One region of the Pseudomaricurvus sp. genome, then DNA from elsewhere that is predicted to be linked to it. Evidence: predicted binding sites of a transcription regulator. Region 1 holds the regulator's gene; the other holds the start of a gene.

Region 1 (6,165 bases):
CCTGTTGAAAGGTACCGCTTTCCAATGCCTCATTGATTTCACCGAGTTGTGCCTGAGTTAATGCGAGCAATTCATCGGTGTTTTGAGACATAGGCGTTCACACGTATCCGTATTGAGTGAGGTTAACGGCGTGTATTCTAATGGGGCTTGGCGGCATAAGCCAGTGGAAGGCCAGACTTACGCCGTTTCGTCGAGGTCTGGTTGGCTGAGTTGTAGTTGCTTATTCGTCTTCGTCAAAGCGATTGTTGATGAGTTCGATGATGGCTTGCATGGCCTCTTGCTGATCCTGCCCCTCGGCTTGCAAGGTGATTTCGGTGCCCTGATTCGCGGCAAGTAACATCAGTGACATGACGCTCTTGGCATCGACGAGTTTTCCGTTCAGGCCCACTTTGATCTGGCTGGAATAGCGGGAGGCTGTGCTGGCAAATAAGGCCGCTGCGCGGGCATGGAGCCCCAATTTATTAATGATGGTGACGGTATCAGTCAGCATAATGTTCTCTATGGATTATGTTTTTTGTAATTGTTCCAGTTCCCGGTGCCTCAGTTGCGTGTTGGGGTGCTCATTTTTGAAGGCCTCATAGAGGCGCTCGCACAAATACACTGAGCGGTGGTGCCCGCCCGTGCAGCCAATGGCGACGGTAAAGTAGCTGCGATTGCTGTCGCTGAAGCGAGGTAGCCAGCGCTGCAGGTAGCTGGCGATGTCATTGTACATATCGTTGACATCGTCCTCGGCCTCAAGAAACTCAACGACTTCCTTATCCTTGCCGCTGAAGCTGCGCAAATGAGGTTTCCAGTAAGGGTTTGGCAGGCAGCGTACGTCAAACACCTGATCAACATCCACCGGAATGCCGCGCTTGAAGCCAAAGGACTGAAATAACAGCGCCATCCCGGGACCTGTATTACCGACAATGCGCTGTTTCACCAGGTCTCGTAACTGATGCAGGCTAAGGCCGCTGGTGTCGATGGTCAGATCGGCAGAGTTGGCGATGGGCTCGAGAAATTTTCTCTCAAGAGCGATTGCCTGTTTGAGATCGGTTGTCTGTCCGCTGAGAGGGTGCTTGCGTCGGGTTTCGCTGAAACGCTGAATCAAAATGGGGCTGCGGGCATCCAGAAACAGAATTTCGCACTGCAAGCCGGGAATCTTGGCTTGCGACAAAAACTCGGGAAACTCCTGAAGATCCTGCCAGGTGTTGCGTGCGTCAATACTGACGGCAAATGACTGGCTCTGGGGATGCTGATCCAACTGTCGAACCAGCGATGGCAGTAAAGAGGCAGGCAAGTTATCAATACAGGTAAAACCGACATCCTCAAGCACGTGCAAGGCTGTGCTTTTCCCCGAGCCGGAGCGGCCGCTAATTACAACTAAACGCATGGGATTTTCTGCCTCGTCGACTATCAATATTTCAGGGTGCTCGTTTTATCCGGGTGCTTTCTTATTGGGGCGTTATGGCCTCATCAGGACGCACGGCCTTTGAAGGAGGAGTATCAATTGATACAACACCACGAGCAATACTCTAAAGGTACCTTACTTTGGGTAGATTACAAAACCGCGTCCCTGCGCCATCAGAGGGGCGCGCTGGCGTCTTGTTCGGTGGCTGCCAGGTAGAGGCTTTGGGTGTCGCTGGCGTCGCGAAGATTCTGCAAATAGTCGGGATGGTGCAGTTGTTCGGCAATCGCGGCCAGAGTTTTCAGATGTTCGTCGTGAGCCTCCTCGGGAACAATCAGGGCAAACAGGATGTCCACGGGTTGGCCGTCGATGGATTCATAGTCGATGGGGCTTTGTAACTGAATCAAAGCACCAACGGTGTTGGCGCAATTGTTGATGCGGCAGTGAGGAATAGCAATGCCACCGCCCAGACCGGTTGTGCCAAGCCGCTCCCGAGAGATCAGACTGGTGAAGATCTCATCGGCGTTAAGAGTCGGCTGGTCTTCGGCAATCAGTTGGGAGATGACTTGCAGAGCGCGTTTTTTGCTGCTGGCCTCAACACCGCAGTAGGTGCGATGTTGAGACAAAAATGATCTTACTTCCATAAATTAGCGGTGATGATTTCGCATCTTTTCTTTGTGTTTAATGAGTTGGCGGTCGAGCTTGTCGGCCAACATGTCGATGGCGGCGTAGAGGTCTTCGGACTCGCTGTCTGCGAAGAAGTCTTTGCCGCTCACGTGCACTGAGGCTTCTGCCTTTTGGCGTAGTTTATCAACAGATAGTATGACGTTGGTACTGGTAATTCGGTCGTGGTGTCTTTCGAGGCGATCTAGTTTGGTGTTGACGTAGTTTTTAATGGCAGTTGTCAGTTCAACATGGTGTCCACTGATGTTGATTTGCATGCGTTGCTCCTCTTGTCGTGAAACGTCGGTATTGAATCGCTTGTCATACAGCTTTGGCTACTAGCACCAGCTGTGTTGGTGCTGTCGAGGCCCTGACAGGCAGGACTTTAACCTTTATCCCGAGTGGGCGACCAGTACCGGCTGCAGCGGACTTGTGTTGCGGTCAACAGCTGCTCAGACCAATCGCTTACGCTCGTTGGACGCGGGTATTCCTAAAGACTCCCGATACTTGGCGATGGTGCGTCTGGCCACCTTAATGCCCTGTTCGGCGAGTAATGTGGTGATTTTGCTATCACTTAACGGTTTTTGGGGGCTCTCAGCCGCCACCAGTTTTTTGATGATGGCACGGATTGCTGTGGATGAGCATTCGCCGCCTGAGTCAGTACTCACATGGCTTGAGAAGAAGTATTTCAGCTCAAAGATGCCCTGAGGCGTGTGCATGTACTTTTGAGTGGTGACCCGGGAAATGGTGGACTCGTGCATGCCGACAATTTCGGCCACGTCGTGCAGAACCAGCGGTTTCATGGCCTCGGCGCCATAATCGAGAAAGCCGCGCTGTTTTTCGACGATACAGGTAGAGACTTTCAGCAGGGTCTCGTTGCGGCTTTGCAAGCTCTTGAGGAACCAGCGGGCTTCCTGCAAGTTGTCGCGTAAGAAGGAGTTGTCACTGCTGGTGTCCGCCCGCTTGACCATTGAGGCGTAGGTATCATTGATACGCAATTTGGGTGCGATGTCGGGATTCAGATTCACAGTCCAGCGGTCATCCTGTTTGGTCACAAATACATCGGGTACTACGTACTCGGTCTCGCCACTGTAGATGCTGTCCCCTGGACGTGGATTCAGGCTCTGAATCAAAATGATGGCATCTCGCAGCTGGGCTTCCTTGAGTTTGGTTTTTCTCATCAGCTGCTTGTAATCGCGGCTGCCCAGCAACAATAAGTGGTCTTTGACTATGAGTTTAGCATCTTCCCGGCAGGGTGTAGTTTTTGGCAGTTGATTCAGCTGGATTAGCAGGCATTCGCTCAAATCCTGACTGGCGACCCCGGGAGGGTCAAACTGTTGCAGTCTGTGCAACACCGCAAAGACTTCGTCCAGTTCGAGCTCTTCCAGCTCGTCTACCAGGCTTTCATGGATTTCTTCGGCGTTCATGCTGAGCATGCCGGTGTCTTCAATAGCGTCAATAAACGCCATCGCTATGACTTGGTCCCGATCGGACATGGGGGTCAGGTTGAGCTGCCACATCAGGTGCTGATGCAGGGATTCGTCGCTGCCGCGCCGGCTTTCGTAATCGTTGTCCTCGCTGTCGGGTGCTGACAAGCCGCTGCCGGAAGGGCCTGACTGGTATACATCGTCCCAGCTGGTGTCTACCGGCAGGTCTTCCGGAATAGCGTCTCCCCAGTCGCCCTCGGGACTGTCATCGCTGTTTCTGTCGACGCCACTTTGCTCTTCCTGGGCGCTGGCGGTGGGTTCTGGTTCGCTGTCGGAATCTTTGGTGCTGCTCTGTTCGGGCTGATCTTTGGGGGTGTTGATGCTCTCGTCGGGAGTGTCCGAACCGGCATTGTCGTCTTCGCCGACTTCCAGCATGGGGTTGGAGTCGAGCGCCTCCTGGATTTCGGCCTGAAGGTCGAGCGTCGACAGCTGCAGCAGGCGGATGGCTTGCTGCAGTTGGGGGGTCATGGTGAGTTGTTGACCCAGCTTGAGTTGTAACGACTGTTTCATGTATGGCTACGGCTACTGAGGAATTCTTTCTCTGCTCTGCCGCAATGTCAGCGAGTGTGGAGCTGTGTGATGTGTGCGGCAGAATCCATTCTTGCGACGATCAGACTCGATTGAAATGATCGTGTTGGTGAGCAAGTGTAGCCAGAGTAACCGAGGAGAACAACTTAAACAAGCAAGTTTTATGCCTGTTTCTTGCCTGCTTGGGAGGAAATGCGAATGTTGGGAGCGGGTGGCTGCGTTGTGGTCGATCTTAGTTGGACGCGCTGTCCAAGCTGTTTGCCAGAGGCCACAATTTTGTGTGTGGGGTCACACTTTTAGCCCTGAGAAAACACACTATAAGCTGAATTGGTGCCCGAGGTAAACCTCTCTGACCTGCGTGTTGCCTAGAACGGTTTCCGGCGTGCCTTCGGCAATAATGTGGCCTTCGCTGACGATGTAGGCTTTCTCGCAAATATCGAGGGTTTCGCGAACGTTGTGATCAGTAATCAAAACGCCAATCCCGCGATCTTTCAGGTGCTGAATAATGTGCTTGATGTCGTTGACGGAAATGGGGTCGACGCCAGCAAATGGTTCATCCAGCCGGATGAATTCCGGGTCGGTGGCCAGTGCGCGAGCGATTTCGACCCGGCGACGCTCACCACCGGACAGCGCCATGCCGAGGCTATTCTGGATATGGCTGATGTGAAACTCTCGCAACAACTGATCGAGTTTGTCCTGGCGCTGTTTGCGGTTCAGGTCCTTGCGGGTTTCCAGAATACTGAGAATGTTGTCGTTGACCGTCAGCTTGCGGAATACGGAGGCTTCCTGTGGCAGGTAGCCGATGCCCGCTCGTGCCCGTCCGTGCATGGAAAGGTGCGTCAGGTTCTTTTGATCAATAGTGACCTTGCCCTGATCGGCATCCACCAGCCCGGCAATCATGTAAAAGCAAGTGGTCTTGCCCGCCCCGTTGGGACCCAGCAGGCCGACAATCTGGCCACTGCTGACCGACAGGGAAACGTCGATAACGACACGGCGGCTTTTGTAGCTCTTGGCGAGGTTCAGGGCGTTGAGTGTGGGCATGGCGTTGGTCTTGTCCTTAAATCCGGCGCTGGGCAGTGTGGCGGTGCGGTGGCGCTTTAACTGTTAGGGATTGCGCTCACTTTTGGGAGGAATCGTCATGTGAATGCGGTCTGGGTTGGTGGTGCTTTTGTTGCCCTGAGCTTTCACCACAGAAGATTTCATGTCGTAATCAATCTTTTTGCCGGTCAGGGTGGTGCCATCGCCCTGACGCAGCGAGGCGTTTTCGCTGATGTGCAGCTTTTCGGTGTCCAGCAGGTATTCGATGGTTTTGCCTTTGGCGATCACCATTTCTTTGTCGGGCTCGGGGATTTGCTGGTAGTGGGCGCGATCACCGGTGGCGACAACCCGTGAAATCTCGTTGTTGATGCTGTAAATCACCACCTTGTCGGCTTTGATCCGCATGGTGCCCTGATCCATCTGTACCTCGCCGGTATAGGTAGTGATGCCCTTTTTTTCGTTGCGCTCGGCGGTGTCAGAGCTGATGTGTATCGGTTGCTCCCGGTCGCTTTCCAGTGCCAGAAGAGTGGAGCTGAACCCGCCCAGAGTCAGGGATAACAAAAGCGAAATGGCGAGTTTATTGCGGATCATGTATGCCTCGGACGTTGGATAGCAATTTTATAGTGTCTGTTTTCAGGTACGCTTCCATACCAACGGCATGGGTGGTGTTGCCGGGGCTGGTGATGATAACAGGTTTGTCAGTTTCGGCGTATTGCCTCTCTGGTTTTACGACCAGATATGGCGTTGTGAGTTCCGAGGATTGGCCCAGAGTGTCGGTGCGAGTGATGTGCACATCTCCCCAAAGTTGAACCAGGTTGCCGTTGTTGCGGGCTTTTCCGGTATTCGACACGATGGTGGTGGGCGGCTTGTCCACTGAATACATTGTCAGCTTCGGGGCGGTGAGGTCGGCGTAGTCTTTGGCTGTGCGTCGCTTGGGGTTCTTTTGGTAGTAGCGGGTTTCAGACGCGACAAAAACCGAACTCAACTGGCCGTTCTCGTCAAAGCGACGACGAACGGCGTTGTGCACAATATTGCTCGGGTGTTTGGATGTTTTCGGAGTTT
Region 2 (6,165 bases), on a different contig from region 1:
AAACCGATGTCCACGGCACCATGGGTTTCGACCATGACACTGTGTCCACGCTCAACCAATTCTCTGACACTCGCTGGCGTCAGACCAATACGGTATTCGTGGTTTTTAATTTCTTTAGGTACCCCGATCAACATGCTGCTTCTCCAATTATTAAAATAGCCCGGATAACGTTACCTGCGGTCGCCTCAAACCGTCAGAGCTGTATACCTGTGTCCATTGTTCCGAAACCAAGCGCGGTCTCAGTAACCTGAAACATCTTCGAACACAGTGTTATCTTAATAAGCTGAAACTAGAGAATTCGCTTTATAATTTAATATTTTTGGTTGATTCGACTAGAATAATCGAACAGACAGTTGATTTTGGCTTTCACCATGGAAAAACTTAACACCCTTGATAAGAATATTATCCGCGCTCTGCAAAAAAACGGTCGAATGAGTTATGCAGAGCTTTCGCGAAAGGTAGGACTGAGCGCGACGCCCTGTAAAGAACGGGTCAAACGCCTAGAGCGGGATAAGGTAATCAAAGGCTACACCGCCCTGGTCAATCCCGACTATTTGTCCGCCGGACTGGTGGTCTTTGTTCAGATTAGCCTGTCCCGTACGGCGCAGGATACCTTTGAAGCTTTTCGCGAAGCCGCCATTGCCCTCCCTGAAATTCAGGAATGCTACCTGGTCAGCGGCAGCTTTGATTATCTGATTAAAGCACGAGTCGCCGACATGAGTTCCTACCGAACCTTTTACGGGGAAACTCTACTGACGTTACCCGGCGTGCAGGACTGCACAAGCTATGTAGTCATGGAAGAAGTAAAGGACACGACGGAAATACCGGTGCACTATAATCGTTAACAGTGAAAAATCATCAAACCGCACACCGCCAAGACCACATACCGTAAAAACAAGGAGATAGGTGACCTATGCCACTGGATGAGTTCCTTCTGAAATCCCACTTACCCGTTATACAGGATTGGCCCAAACCGGGCGTTCAGTTTCGTGATATCACCCCCCTGTTTCGCAACCCCAAGGCAGCCCGTCACATCACCGACGAATTAGTGCTGCGGTATATGGACAGTGATATTACCCACATTGCCGCGCTGGAAGCCCGAGGCTTTCTGCTCGGCTCGAACCTCGCCTACGCGCTCAACAAGCCGCTTATCCTGCTTCGCAAAGCCGGCAAACTGCCCGGTGCCGTTGATCATCTGGAGTATTCCAGCGAATACGCTCAAGGTCGTCTCGAACTGCAAAAAGACTCCTTCAAGCCTGGCGACAAGGTGCTGATTGTGGATGACGTACTGGCTACTGGCCAGACGCTCTATGCCGCCGCTCAACTCATCCACGATCAGGGCGCGACCATTACCGAAATCGCGACCATTGTGGATTTGAGTTCACTGGGTGGCCGTGAACATCTCACCAACTCTGATCTGCCGACGTTCAGCCTGCTGGTGCTAGAAGACTGACGCCTCTTCAGACTCGCTCGCGCCTCGATTTCTCTCCTACCGATCATGCCTGCGGCTTCCTACTGCTGGCATGATTTTCAACAATCGCCCTTTTCTACTGTTTTTCAAAACACCAGTTAACTCAATAATCTGCCAGAAAACCTTAAGAAGGTAATATAAGCGCCTAAAATATCAGGAAAAACTGGAATTGCCCCTGAATAGCAGCTACTACTTAGATCAGTGCAACCAGAACATTAAATGATCAACACCAAACGATCAGAACCAGTTAGGCCACCCTTGAGAGGTAATACAATGGGTATTTGTGCTGAGGAATTGCGTACTTTCGTTATCCGTCCGACGCTGGAACACTTGGGACACCGATCCGATGCAGCTGAGGAATTATTATTAGCCACGGCGGCCAGAGAATCCGGGCTGGGGTTTCACCTGACAGACAGCCATCGACAGAGACATACTCAACGCCAAGTGCTCACCCGCCGCCAGGGACTCGGTATTTTCCGCATTCGCCCTTTCACACATCGAAAGATTTGGGATCAGTTCCTGATTAACCACCCCAATCTGGCTTCCACAGTGCGAGGATTGGCCAGCCAACACGAGTTTTTAACGAATCCTCACGGAGAATTGGCAACAAACCTGCGGTATGCCGCAGCCATTGCCTGGCTGATTTACTATCGGAACTTCAAGGCGCTACCCGAGGCAAGCGATATAGAAGGGTTGGCTAAGTTCTGGAAACGCCATTATCAAAAGCACCCTGACCCCAGTAAAGATGAGTTCATCAGGCACTACCACGAGTACATCATAGGAAGGCATGAGGCAACAGCGGCCTGATGCTCAGCGGGGAGTGAAGGAGATTATGCCACCCAGTGCAAGACGGGGATGACTGTCCAGTGCAAACCGGGCATGGCAGTTAATGCCTTTTGTCAGCCGTTCTGCGGCCAATGCCCATACGACGATCTGGCAGGATGGACGAACCACGATAATGATCTCGACGATCCATCACCTCGCGTCGCTTGTCACTGCGCCGGTCATGATAAAGGCCATCCGGTGCTGTTTCCTGAATCCAGCAAACACCACCCGAGCGCTTGATGGCATCCTCAAGCTTAACGGCCTCTTCGTAAGATACCCCTTTCTTAACCACAATCGGGGTTCCTTTGGACATGATATCCAACTTGCGTTTGCTGAGCTGAAAACGCTCTTTAAGGCTAACCCGCGCTAAATCCGCTTCAATGGAGTCCGTAAATTTGTCGATGTACACCACTTCATAGGTTTTCACCATAGACAAGTTCACCATAGTCTCTCTCATTCCCACCTCTTCTCTGCTACGAGCGCTATCCATCTGCTGCTATCGTCTCAGAAAGAGCTAATGATCTTCCATGAACGATTTAGCATTATGCTTGGGCTCGCAGTTCTCCTATTGCGTTGTTATTGTCAAATCATGACGTACGTCACGACCAAGGCTAGCCCTGTAAATTCTCGTTTACCTATAAACCCTTGTTTTACCGATAAATCCATTTGTACCCACGGTCAGATGTACCCATGATCAGACGCGCGATTTAACTACATAGAAGAAATAGCAGTCGCGGGCACTATTTACAAAGAACCAAAAGTTCGTGTTTTCTAAAAACCTATAACCGCTTTGACGCGCAATGCCGTTTGTCACGCTTCCGCAACCTCATACTGGCCCCTACAGAGACCCAGAAAACAGAGGTCCAGAAAGGTTTAAACAGAGCAGGAAAAACGATCAAGCGGAGAGGTAAACGCCTTAAGAGAGCTGAATAGCTTCGACGATTTGTACGCCAGCAGGAACGCTAGACGTACTGATATTAGAAGCCCCCACGGTTGCTTCGTCGTAACCGTATTCGGCACGTTCTCCGGAGCGATCTAAAGGCAGATTGGTGAAATCAAACAGGTCGCGATCCGCTAACTGGCTGGGCGATACGTTTTGAATGGACTTGAAAATACGCTCCACACGACTGACGTCATCCTTCTCCCACTGCTGCAGCATGCCTTTGATCGCCTGCCGCTGGAGATTCTCCTGTGAACCACACAGATTGCAGGGAATAATCGGAAACTTTTTATGCTCAGCCAGAGCAATCAGGTCCGATTCACGGCAGTAGGCCAATGGGCGAATAACCACATTGCGCAGATCATCGGAGCGCAGTTTCGGCGGCATGGCTTTCAGGCGACTGCCATGGAACATATTCAGAAACAGAGTTTCTACAATATCATCCATATGATGTCCCAGCGCCAGCTTGGTGGCACCAATTTTCTCGGCAAACGCGTAGAGCGTCCCGCGACGCAGTCGGGAACATAACCCACAGGTCTTCTGACCTTCCGGTATCTTCTCCCGAACCACACTGTAGGTGTCTTTATCGACGATGTAATAAGGCACATCGATTGATTCAAAATACTCCGGCAACACATGCTCAGGAAACCCGGGCTGTTTCTGATCCATATTGACCGCAATAACCTGAAATTTAATCGGCGCGGTTTTCTGCAGGTTCAAGAGGATATCCAGCATCGCAAAGCTGTCCTTGCCACCGCTGATGCACGCCATGACCACATCACCCTCTTCGATCATGTTGTAATCGACGATGGCATTACCCACATTGCGTCGCAGACGCTTCTGCAGCTTGTTGTATTCGAGCTGCCGCTTGCGATCTAGGGTTTCTGGTGCAGTAACGTCGGACATAATTAAACCTGAAGCACGATATGTATTTGAAAGGGTCGCCATTGTACGGATTTTAAGCGATGCAGGGAATATACATTCACACTTCCCTGAAGACTGGCTTTCAATGCGCTATTTCAACGGTTGGCGACCTTGCCACAGCTGTTGCCGCTAAAGCGGCAGCCTCCTGCCCCTTTTTCGCAACTGGCAAACGATTGTGAAAGGCCGCCGAACACACCCTCCTCCCGGCATGCCTCATAACTCGTGAGCTGCAGAGTAGCTGGTCAGCAAATTTGAACGCTACTACGTCGTTGGCACATCCTTTGCTCTACTCTGTTCAACAAGCAAATTACACCGATAACCGTATCGTAAGTCATCTCTCACCGATGAGTGAGAACTGATCAGGAGCCTCTTTACTATGGCCATTTTGCAATCCGTTCTGCAAAAATTTAGCCGTAAGCCACCCGTCCCCGAGCTGGCCGAACCCGCTCGACGTCTGGCAAAGAAAATTCAGCACTACGCCCCGCTGTTCGCCCTGCAGGAAAGACGCCAGCTGATTGAGGTCACTAGTGAAAGAACCGGTGAAACCTACCAAAGCATGATTCTGGCTGTAGATCTGAACAATCAAACCCTGGAGCTGGATGAACTCTTCCCTCAACCCGCCAGCCATATTTATCGTCCAGGGGATGTTTTCACTTTGAAACATCACCATCAGGGGCAAATCCTAAAGGTATCGACGCCACTGGAATCGATTCTTGTCAGCCTCAACAGTCCGGTGTACCGCTTGAAATTACCGACTGAAGTGAGCTATCAGCATCGTCGGGTACACCCGCGTATCAACCTGAGCAAACAGCAGCCTCTGTCGGTTCGTCTGCAATCGCCCTGGCGTACGCCCTGGTACGCCACCGCTAACAACATTTCAACAGGCGGTATGCGTCTGGTCGTCGGCGGCAACGTCCTAGATCAGCTGGCACGAGACTCAGTCCTGCCGGCATGTGAATTCAAATTGCACGAAAACTTTCGGATTCGCTGCCAGGCGACGGTTAAATCGTTCCGATTTGTGCGCAGACCTTATCGCCGCACGGAGATCAGCATTGAATTTAAGGATTTGGGGGCGCAGCAGAGCCTGCAACTGCACCAGCTGATCGCCGCATTACAGACTCCCGCCCAGGCAGCATGACTACTGCAGCTTGGCTACTGCAGCCTGACGACTAATTGGAACACAGACAGACCAAGTTGCTTAGCCGCTGCATAACCGTTGATTCAAGTCAAAAAAGTTCTATTAGAAATGTTTCAGATATGCGATTTGCTGCCGCTACAACCCCACAGAGAGGGGCTTTATCAGATGCATCCGAAATAGCCCTTGATGTCCCTGTATCAACTTTAAAGAATCGGACAACGTTTATGCGTAACAATGGCCCTACTACTGGAAATGAAGTCGTCCTGAAGCCAGGCGATGAACTGGTCTCCGCTACAGACACCAGCAGCCACATCACCTTCAGCAACGACAGATTCTGTGAGGTATCCGGCTACAGCCGCGAAGAGCTTCTCACTCAACCTCACAACCTCGTTCGCCATCCAGACATGCCTAAAGAGGCGTTTGCAGACCTATGGAACAACCTCAAAAATGGTCGCCCGTGGATGGGAATCGTCAAGAATCGCTGTAAAAATGGCGATCATTACTGGGTCGATGCTTATGTCACCCCCCTGAAAGAACAGGGCAAGGTCACTGGTTACGAATCGGTTCGTGCCAAGGCTGACAGTCAAATTATCCGCAGAGCAGAAAAGACCTATCAACGGCTCAACAACAAACAATCGGCAATCCCTCTGATCACTCGCTGGAAATACCCGGCCATAGAGTTTTCCGCCTACGCTGGCGTGACCTTTGTCTTGCTGCTCGCCAGCTTATTGATCACCGACGACCTAAGTTTCCTAGCAGGAGTCAATAGCGTGTGGACCTCACTGGTTTCGGGTGTCGCATTCAGCTGGATCGCAAAGCGCTATCGGAAAAAAGCCGTGGATGCAGCCCGCAAAGTCATCAACAATC

What was found. Region 1 encodes sigma-54, which starts transcription at its own class of promoters, with help from an activator protein. Its sites were predicted from a motif close to TGGCACANNNNTTGCNNT; they were not measured.
Region 2: a site for sigma-54 is predicted at 4,431-4,448, ahead of ACTG33_RS05205 (flagellar brake protein). Genes of this name have one in related genera too.

The regions. Positions count from the first base shown of each region.
Region 1 is NZ_CBFIHX010000002.1:17,858-24,022, forward strand. It holds gene mgtE (magnesium transporter) at 1-91, opposite strand, end outside; gene ACTG33_RS00405 (HPr family phosphocarrier protein) at 221-490, opposite strand; gene rapZ (RNase adapter RapZ) at 506-1,372, opposite strand; gene ACTG33_RS00415 (PTS sugar transporter subunit IIA) at 1,564-2,013, opposite strand; gene hpf (ribosome hibernation-promoting factor, HPF/YfiA family) at 2,035-2,328, opposite strand; gene ACTG33_RS00425 (RNA polymerase factor sigma-54) at 2,503-4,047, opposite strand; gene lptB (LPS export ABC transporter ATP-binding protein) at 4,381-5,106, opposite strand; gene lptA (lipopolysaccharide transport periplasmic protein LptA) at 5,170-5,694, opposite strand; gene lptC (LPS export ABC transporter periplasmic protein LptC) at 5,681-6,165, opposite strand, start outside.
Region 2 is NZ_CBFIHX010000024.1:12,047-18,211, forward strand. It holds gene ald (alanine dehydrogenase) at 1-134, opposite strand, end outside; gene ACTG33_RS05180 (Lrp/AsnC ligand binding domain-containing protein) at 372-845, shown strand; gene ACTG33_RS05185 (adenine phosphoribosyltransferase) at 914-1,453, shown strand; gene ACTG33_RS05190 (hypothetical protein) at 1,745-2,278, shown strand; gene ACTG33_RS05195 (hypothetical protein) at 2,358-2,753, opposite strand; gene ttcA (tRNA 2-thiocytidine(32) synthetase TtcA) at 3,213-4,142, opposite strand; gene ACTG33_RS05205 (flagellar brake protein) at 4,537-5,298, shown strand; gene ACTG33_RS05210 (methyl-accepting chemotaxis protein) at 5,523-6,165, shown strand, end outside.